DNA from 4 places in the Micromonospora sp. WMMD712 genome. Region 1 is predicted to be linked to each of the others. Evidence: riboswitches for the same ligand, from Rfam matches in the RefSeq annotation. Region 1 holds a riboswitch; each other region holds the start of a gene.
What was found. A riboswitch is a leader RNA that binds a small molecule or an ion and turns the genes downstream of it on or off. The one in region 1 is predicted to bind cyclic di-AMP.
Positions count from the first base shown of each region.

Region 1 (2,192 bases):
CGGCGAACGTGGCGGACCGCCACTCGGGGCGGCTCTGGGCGGCGTTCGCGCTGCTCGCCGCGCTGATGATCGTCGAGGCGGCGACCGCGCTCGGCACCGGCTCGCTGGCACTGCTCTCCGACGCCGGGCACATGTTCACCGACGTGCTCGGCATCGGCATGGCGCTCGCCGCGATCACCGCCACCCGCCGGGCCACCGCCGACCCGCAGCGCACCTTCGGGCTCTACCGGCTGGAGGTGCTCGCCGCGCTCGGCAACGCCCTGCTGCTCAGCGGCGTCGCCGTCTACGTCCTCGTCGAGGCCGTCCGCCGTTTCGGCGACCCGCCCGAGGTGACCACCGGCCCGATGCTCGTGGTGGCGGTGCTTGGCCTGCTCGCCAACGTCGCCGCGTTCGCCCTGCTGCGCAGCGGGGCGAAGGAGAGCATCAACATGCGCGGGGCGTACCTGGAGGTGCTGGGCGACCTGCTCGGGTCGGTCGGCGTGATCGGCGCGGCGGTGCTGATCATGGCGACCGGCTGGTGGTGGGCGGACCCGGCGGTGGCCGTCGCGATCGGCGTGTTCATCCTGCCCCGCACCTGGCGGCTCGGGCGGGCCGCGGTGCGCATCCTGGTGCAGGCCGCGCCGGAGCACCTCCAGGTGACCGCCGTGCACGACCGGCTGGCCGCCGTGCCCGGCGTGGTCGAGGTGCACGACCTGCACGTCTGGACGCTGACCTCCGGCATGGAGGTCGCCTCGGCCCACCTGACCATGGCGCCCGGCGCGGAGGTCGGCGCGGTGCTGACCGCCGCCCGCACCGCCCTGCACGAGGACTTCCACATCGAGCACGCCACGTTGCAGGTCGAGCCCGGAGCGGCCCGCGACGGCTGCGGCCCGGCCGGCTGGTGAGACGGGAATCCAGCAATTTTTGCGACATTCGCGGCCGAATGGCCGACTTGACAGGTTTCATCCGCGTACCCTCCGTCACGGAGGCAGCGCTGGCCCCATCTGCACCGGTAGGCTCAGCCCCGGCCACCGCCGGGCGGCGCCCTCCGGCGCCTGTGGTGGCCGCCGCCTAATCGCCCGTGGGCGAGCCGGGGAACCATGTGTGTGGGGTGCATCCGCTCCAGCGGTAGGGATCTTCCGTCCCGAACCCGTCAGCTAACCCGGTCGGCGGCTGACGGAAGGACACGCACATGCCAGCAGTGGCACCTGTAGGAAGGATCGCCGCCCGGGTGGCGGCGGCGCTGGCGCTGACGCTCGCCGTCGGCCTCGGGGTCGCGCCGGTGACGCCGGCCGGGGCCGCGCCGCCGGTCGGCCTGCTCGCCGCGCCCGGCGACGACGAGGAGGGCGGCACGCCCGCCCTGCGCGCCCAGCTCGAGGCGGCCAGCAAGGGCTACCTGGAGGCCAAGACCGCCCTCGACCGCTCGGTGAAGCGGCAGCAGCAGCTCGGCGGCCAGCTCAAGACGGTCGAGGCCGAGCTGGTCACCCGGGGCGCCAAGGTCGGCGAGATCGCCGGGGTGGCGTACAAGAAGGGCCGGCTCACCGCCGCCTCGGTGCTGCTCGACAGCAGCTCCCCCGAGGGGTTCCTCGACCGGGCCGCCGCGCTCGACACGATCGCCGCGAACGAGGACCGGGCGCTGCGCGAGCTGCTGACCACCCGGGACGAGGCGACGAAGACCCGGCAGGCCCTCGACGGCGAGATCCGCGAGCAGCGCAAGCAGGTCGCGCTGATGGGCAAGCGCAAGGAGCAGGCCGAACGGGCCCTCACCGTGGCCAACGACAAGGCCAGCAGCAGCGGCGGCGGGTCCAGCCCGGGCGGCACCTCCAGCGCGAACGCCACCCCCGCGAAGCGCAACTCCGACGGCTCCTGGCCGGCGGAGTCGTGCAGCGTCAACGACCCCACCCCGGCCAACGGCTGCATCACCCCGCGCACCCTGCACGCGCTCAACCAGGCCAAGGCCGCCGGCTTCACCCGGTACGTCTCCTGCTACCGCCCCGGCGGCTCCGGCGAGCACCCGAAGGGCCGGGCCTGCGACTTCGCCGCGCAGAAGGGCGGCTTCGGCGGCGTGGCCAGCGGCGGGGACCGCACCTACGGCAACAACCTGGCGGCGTACTTCGTGCGCAACGCCGACCGGCTCGCCGTGCTCTACGTGATCTGGTTCAAGCAGATCTGGCTGCCCAGCAGCGGCTGGAAGGCGTACAGCGGCGGAAACG
Region 1 is NZ_CP120743.1:2,671,899-2,674,090, forward strand. It holds gene O7633_RS11195 (cation diffusion facilitator family transporter) at 1-884, shown strand, start outside; cyclic di-AMP (ydaO/yuaA leader) riboswitch at 1,038-1,167, shown strand; gene O7633_RS11200 (hypothetical protein) at 1,172-2,192, shown strand, end outside.

Region 2 (2,192 bases), 3.2 Mb from region 1:
CCGCCGGGTGCCCGCCTCGACCTTGGCCAGCATGGTGCGGTCGAGACCCACCGCCCCGGCGAGATCCTGCTGCGACATCCCCAGGGACAGCCGGGCGTGCCGCACCTGCTCGCCGACGAAGCACCACTCCTGGTCATCAGCCATGGTGCGATAATCGCACAACCCGCGTCGGAGCGGGCCGATGCACGAGTTCATGCGGCGCGCCGCCGACGCGATGACCCACTCCCCATTGTCTGATCGTCCTGCCTACCCGGAGACGGCACCGGCCCCGGCTCTCTTCGCAGGAGAGCCGGGGCCGGCGGGGGGAGGGTGCTGTCAGGCCGAGTAGCCCCGCGTCGCCGCCCAGTGGGCCAGCGCGGCGGTGCTGATCCAGTACGCCGGGACGGCCGGGTCCGCCGAGTCGGCGATCCGCACGGTGCGCCCGGAGTCGCGGTAGCCGACGACGGCGATGTAGTGGCCGCCGGGGAACGAGTGCCAGCCGCCGTCGACGTCGGTGGCGTCGCCGGCGATGTTGACCACGACGCCGCGCCCGGCGCTGACCGCCTGCACCACGTCGGCCCGCAGCCGCTCCGCCTCAGCCGGGGTGGCGGCGCCGCCGGGGATCAGCCGGGTCCGGTACGGCTCGCCCTTGACCATCTCGTTGAGCACCCGCGTGGTGTCGTAGGCGGAGTTGGTGCCCATCTCGGTGGTGCCGAGGCGGACGGCCAGGGCGTCCTGGGTGCCGTCGACCCCGGTGGCGGAGAGCGCGTTGCGCACCGCCGCCGGGCCGCAGTAGTAGTAGGTGGTCTGGGCCTCGTAGTCGTAGTCGAGGACCTTGGTCGACGGCGGCTTCGGGGCCGCCGGCTTCGGCGTCGTCTTCTTCGGCGTCGACCTGGCGGTCAGGTCGGGGTTCGGGGTGGTCGGGGTGGCGCTCGGCGACGGCGAGGCGCTGCCCGGGGCGGCGGTCGCGGGCGGCGCGGCGACCCGGGCCTGGGCGCGGCTGGCCGCGCCGTCGAGGCGGGGCGCGACCTCGGCCACGGCGGCGTTGGTGGTCCGCTGCGGGGCGGGGTCGTCGTCGACGGCGGCGAGCAGCGCGCCGGTGCCGGAGGCCAGCAGCAGCGCCGCGGCGGAGCCGGCGACGACCTGGTAGGGGCGTTCCGTGGCGAGTCGCCGCAGGTGCCGCTTGAGCTGATCGTTCACGTGTTCCTCCACGGGGCGGGGCGGAAGCGGGGGCACCCGGGCGCGCGTCGGCGCACGGCGGCGCGGACGTGTCCGCGGCCGGTGGGGTCCGCTTTCTGGGGGGACGCCCGTTCAGGCGGGCGTACGCAGGGGTGCGACGGTCAGTGCGCCGGCTCGACGGCGACGGACGCGGGCACCGGGCTCCGTGGTGGAGGAACAACCCGGGGGGTGGGGTCAAACTGCACGAGGATGGAACTCCTTCCGACACCGCCTACCGGGTTAGCTGACGGATTCGGGCGGGAAGATCGCCCTACCGCAGGCCGTGGCCCGCGGATTCACCCCGGACGTGCAATGGGTCCCCGGTTCGTGATGGTCACGATTGAGCGGGTCGGCGCGGCGTCGCCTCTTGCGATCGGGTACCGCACCGGACGGGCCGACACTACTGGCCGACGGAAGCCCTGCCAACCCCACTCCACCTGCGTAAACGTGCCGAGGCCGACCAACTTACGGGTCATACGGAGACTGACGTGACTCAATGGGAGTGTCGACCCGACAGACGTCAGCCGACCCGCAACGGGACAACGCGTCGTGAATGTCGGCGAATTGCGGCCCACGATCGGACCGATCGGACCAGCCTGCCCGATCCGGGACGGCAGTGACCCGCCTCACGCCACCGCCCGTGGGTTAGCTGGATTGGGCCGGGCGCCAGCGGGCCGGCCGCCAGCCGAGGGCCGGGACGAACCGACCGGCCACCGCCGCGCGGGGAGCCGGCGCGGGGGCGGGGCGGACGCGCTCGGCGGCGGCGTACGCCTCGGCGGCCAGCGCCCGGGCGGCCGCGGCGGCCAGTTCGGCGTCGTCCCACGCGGCCCGCTCCCGCGCGGCGGCGGCCCGGTAGCGGGCCAGTCTGCCGTCCCGGACGGCCCGGGCCAGGACGACCTCCTGCTCCACCGGGTGCCGCCGCGGGTCCCAGCCGCCCCGGCGGGCGAAGACGTCGCAGAGCTGCCCGATGGACAGCTCGCCCCGCAGGTGGGCCG
Region 2 is NZ_CP120743.1:7,291,499-7,293,690, reverse strand. It holds gene O7633_RS30915 (XRE family transcriptional regulator) at 1-144, opposite strand, end outside; gene O7633_RS30910 (C39 family peptidase) at 316-1,191, opposite strand; cyclic di-AMP (ydaO/yuaA leader) riboswitch at 1,412-1,554, opposite strand; gene O7633_RS30905 (hypothetical protein) at 1,843-2,192, opposite strand, start outside.
Region 2: it holds a riboswitch for cyclic di-AMP, as region 1 does, so the genes downstream of both, O7633_RS30910 (C39 family peptidase) here and O7633_RS11200 (hypothetical protein) in region 1, are expected to answer to the same signal.

Region 3 (2,192 bases), 2.4 Mb from region 1:
GTTGGACGGTCCGCTGTAGGAACTCCAGCCGTTCGCCGGGAACCAGATCTGCCGGTTCCAGATGACGTAGTAGATGCCGAGCCGGTCGGCGTTGCGGATGAGGAACGCGGCGAGGTTGTTGCCGTACATCCGGGTGTCGTTGTTGTGCCAGGGGGAGAAGCCGCTGTTCTGGAGCGACCAGTCGCAGGCCCGGCCCTTGGGGTGCTCCCACGGCCCGCCCGGCCGGTAGCAGCCCACGAACCGGTTGAAGCCGGCCCGCTTGACCTCCTTGTAGGCGTGCAGCGTGCGGGGCGTCACGCAGCCGGAGGTGGTGGGGTCGTTCTCGCTGCACGACTCCGGCCGCCAGGTGCCGTCCGACGTCCGGCCCGGCGCGATCCGCGCGACCGGGGACGTGGCGTTGACCAGGCCGCCGGTGAAGCCCTTGCCGCCGACCAGCGCGAGCGCCTTCTCGGCGTCGTGCTTCTTCTTCGCCATGACCGACGCCTGCTTCTGCTGCTCGCGCACCTCGGCGTCGAGCGCGAGCTTGGCCTGCTCGGCGCGGTTCTTCGCCGCGCTGACCTCAGCCAGCTTGTTGGCGTTGACCATGTTCAGCTCGTCGAGGGCGGAGGCGCGCTTGACGAACGAGTCCGGGCTGTTGCTCTCCAGCAGCATCGCCATCGCACCGACCCGCCCGGTCCGGTACGACTGCGCGGCCATCTCGCCGACCTGCGGCGCGAGCGCGTCCAGCTCCTCCTGGGCCTTCCGCACCTCGTCGGCGAGCTGGGCCTGGCGCTTCTTGGACTTTTCGAGCTTCGACTTGGCCTGGACGTAGTCCCGGTTCGTCGCCTCGATCACGTCGGTGATGAGCTGGGGCTCGTCGTCCTCCTCGTGCCCCGAGGGCTGGGGGGCGGCGGCGGGCAGGGCGAGCGCCGGGGCGGCCGGCCCGGCGACGACCGCCAGGGCAGCGAGCACGGCCACCACGGGTGTCAACCAGCGGTGCAGGGGTGCCGTCACAGTGTTCCCTTCCATCGACCGCCGACCGGGTTAGCTGACGGGTTCGGGGCGGAAGCGGCCCCTACCGCTCGCGCGGATTCACCCCGGGCACCTGGTTCCCCGGCTCGCCTCGCGGCGATTGGGCGGCGGCACCGCAGGCGCCGCTTCGCGCCTTCGGCGGTGACCGGCAGCGAGGTTACCCGAGAGCACATGCGGGGAGCTACGTCCGGATGCCGACTAAAAGCGTCATTTCGTAATCGCCGTCGGTAATCAGTGATGCGCTTCTCAGGGCGGATGCCGCCGCCGGTCACGCTGCGCAGTGTCACCATGCGGTCTCCGTGCCTCCTTCTCGGTGCGGCCGTCCGGCCGGGGGGTGGGTGGGGGCGTGGTCGTCGGGGAATCCCTCGGCCGCCCGGCCGCCGCCGAGCGCCTCCAGCGCGAGATCGCGGTCCGCGGTCCGCCGCCCGCCCCCGTGGGTACGCGCCGCCGGCACGTCCCCGCCGCCCGCCTGGCGGGTCCGGGGCGCGGCCCCGTGCCCCGCCGTGGGTCCCGCCGTCGTGGGACCCGCTGCCGTGCGCCCTGCCGCCGTGACCACGGCGGCCAGCCCGGTGGTGAGCGGCACGGCGGCGATCAGACCCAGCGTGGCGACCGCGCTGCGGACGATCTCCTGGGCGAGGAACTCGCTGGTCAGGATCTCGGTCACGGGGCGGGAGTCGGCGGTGAGCAGGAGCAGCAGCGGCAGCGACGCGCCCGCGTACGCCAGCACGATCGTGTTGACCGTGGAGGCGATGTGCGCCCGGCCGACGCGGGTGGCCGCCCGGTAGAGCTGCAACCGGGACAGCCCCGGGTTGGCGTGCGCCAGCTCGGTGACGGTGGCCGCCTGGGTCACGGTGACGTCGTCGAGCACCCCGAGCGACCCGATGATGATGCCGGCCAGGAGCAGGCCGTGCAGGTCCACGTCGCCCCGGAACATCGACAGGGTGGTCGCGTCCTCGCTGCCGTACCCGGTGAGGTGGGTGGCGGCCGTGGCCAGCGTGCCCAGCAGGCCGGTGAGCACCAGGCTGCCGAGGGTGCCGAGGACGGCCACCGACGTCTGCGCGGTGACCCCGTGGGTGAGGTACAGCACCACGAACATGATCAGCGCGGAGCCGACGACGGCGATCGGCAGCGGCGACCCGCCCGCGCCGATGCCGGGCAGCACGAAGGTCAGCAGGATGGCG
Region 3 is NZ_CP120743.1:5,081,103-5,083,294, forward strand. It holds gene O7633_RS22170 (hypothetical protein) at 1-993, opposite strand, end outside; cyclic di-AMP (ydaO/yuaA leader) riboswitch at 998-1,128, opposite strand; gene O7633_RS22175 (YibE/F family protein) at 1,295-2,192, opposite strand, start outside.
Region 3: it holds a riboswitch for cyclic di-AMP, as region 1 does, so the genes downstream of both, O7633_RS22170 (hypothetical protein) here and O7633_RS11200 (hypothetical protein) in region 1, are expected to answer to the same signal.

Region 4 (2,192 bases), 1.8 Mb from region 1:
CGAGCACCCGTACGGTTCGGCGGTCTACGGCTCGCGCTACCAGGGCCAGCGCGGCCCGACCCCGAGCCGCTCCTGGCGCAACTGGCGCACCTGGCCGCCCCGCTGACGCCGCCCCGCCGACCCTCCCGCTGCGGCTGCGGCTGCGGGCGGCGGCGCGCCACGCCGCCCTCGCCAGGGTGTGAGAAGGGGCCCCTTCTCGACCGTATGCGTTAAGAAGGGGCCCTTCCTTGCCTCCTCAGGAGGGGCGGCCGTAGCTGTGGATCGGGCCGTCGTCGACGCGCTTCATCTTCACCGGGACGCCGGCCCGGGAGGCGTGCACCACCCAGCCCCCGCCCACGTACATGCCGACGTGGTGCAGGTCGGAGTAGTAGAAGACCAGGTCGCCGGGGCGCAGGTCGGCGCGGCTGACGCGGGCGGTCACCGACCGCTGCTGGGCCGCGTTGTGCGGCAGCGAGACGCCGGCCTTCGCCCACGAGGCCAGCATCAGCCCCGAGCAGTCGTACGAGTTCGGGCCCTCGGCACCCCAGACGTAGGGCTTGCCGATCTGGGCGCAGGCGAACTTCACCGCCGTCCCCGCGCCGCCGCCCGGGTAGGACGCCGGGCAGGGGGCGGGCTTCAGGGGGCCGCCGCCTCCGTTGCCGTAGACCTTCAGCCGCAGCTTCTGCAGGCGGTCGATCTCGGCGTTGATCTGCTTCTTCTTCGCGGCGAGCTGGGCCTCGGTGCGGGTGAGCTGAACGACCATCTCGTCGAGGGGCTGCTTCTTCGCGGCCAGTTCGTCGCGGAGGTCGACGACCGCCTGGACGTCGTGCTGCTGGCGCTGGGCGAACCGGTCGAGCAGCTCCAGTTGCCCCATCATCTGACTGGGCGTGCGGCTGCCGAGCAGGGCGTTGACCACCGACAGGTTGTCGCCCTTGTACGCCTCGGCGGCGAGGCCGCCGACCTTCTTCAACGCCTCGTCCACCTGGCGCTGGAGGGGCCCGATCTGCGCGGCGAGCGCGTCGGCCTGCTTGCGCTTGGCGGCGAGGTCCTGCCGGGTGGCGTTGTGCCGCTCGATGATCGGTTCGAGCTTGTTCCAGTCCTCGTCGATCTGCCGCTCGATCTCGGCGACCGAGGGGTCGGCGTGGGCCACGGTCGGTGCGCCGGTCAGGACGACGGCGACGCCGACCAGTGCGGCGAGGACGGTGGTGCAGCGTGACCAGCGGGGACGCGGCGCGGCCGGCGTCCGGTCGGCGTCGGCCGACCGGCGTGACGGGCGCCGCGGAGCATGGTGTGCCACCGGGCTCCGTTCTCCTTCTTCCTCTACCGCCTACCGGGTTAGCTGACGGGTTCGGGCGGGAAGGGAGAGCGCCCTACCGCAGCGCCGCTGCGGATTCACCCCGGCGTACCTGGGTCCCCGGCTCGCCCGGAGGCGACTCGGCGGTGTCGCACCGTCACCACCCGGCTGGGCGGTGCAGCTACCGGCCGACAATTGGCCAGAGTAGAGACGATCGCCGTCGATCCGCAACCCGACCGGCCGTGACACACCGTACAGGCCCGTGGCCGGCGTCGATGTCCGCCGCGCGTCGAAGGCCCCCGGTCTGGTGAGACCGGGGGCCTTCGGGCGGTGCTGCGCGGCGCGGCCTTCGCGGGGGCCGGGCTCGGTGATCAGGCGATTCGGCGGAAGCCGGCGATCGGCATGGTGTTGATGCTGCTCACGTTGACCGGCTTGCCGGCCCGGGGCGCGTGCACCATCATGCCGTTGCCGATGTAGAGGCCGACGTGGTGCAGGTCGCTGAAGAAAAAGACCAGGTCACCGGGCTGGGCCTCGGAGCGCGAAACCAGCTTGCCCTTCTTCCACTGGTCGCCGGTGAAGTGCGGCAGATAGATCCCGGCGGCCTTGTAGGCGTACTGGGTCAGGCCGGAGCAGTCGAACGTGTCCGGTCCGGCGGTGTTGAAGACGTACGGGTCGCCGACCTGGGCGCAGGCGGTCTTGATGGCGGTGCGGGCATCCGAATTCATCACGCCGGTGATGGTCGGGCATCCCTGGACGGACACCACGGTCTTCGGCATCGACGCCTGGAGCCGCTTGATCTCGGCGTTGATCTGCTTCTTCTTCGCCGCCAGTTCCTTGGTCTGCTTTTCCTGGGTGGCAATGAGCGTGTCGAGCTTCTGCTTCTCGGTGTCGTACTTCGCCCGGACGGCGAGCACGCCCT
Region 4 is NZ_CP120743.1:4,494,015-4,496,206, reverse strand. It holds gene dcd (dCTP deaminase) at 1-106, shown strand, start outside; gene O7633_RS19430 (NlpC/P60 family protein) at 236-1,276, opposite strand; cyclic di-AMP (ydaO/yuaA leader) riboswitch at 1,289-1,429, opposite strand; gene O7633_RS19425 (C40 family peptidase) at 1,645-2,192, opposite strand, start outside.
Region 4: it holds a riboswitch for cyclic di-AMP, as region 1 does, so the genes downstream of both, O7633_RS19430 (NlpC/P60 family protein) here and O7633_RS11200 (hypothetical protein) in region 1, are expected to answer to the same signal.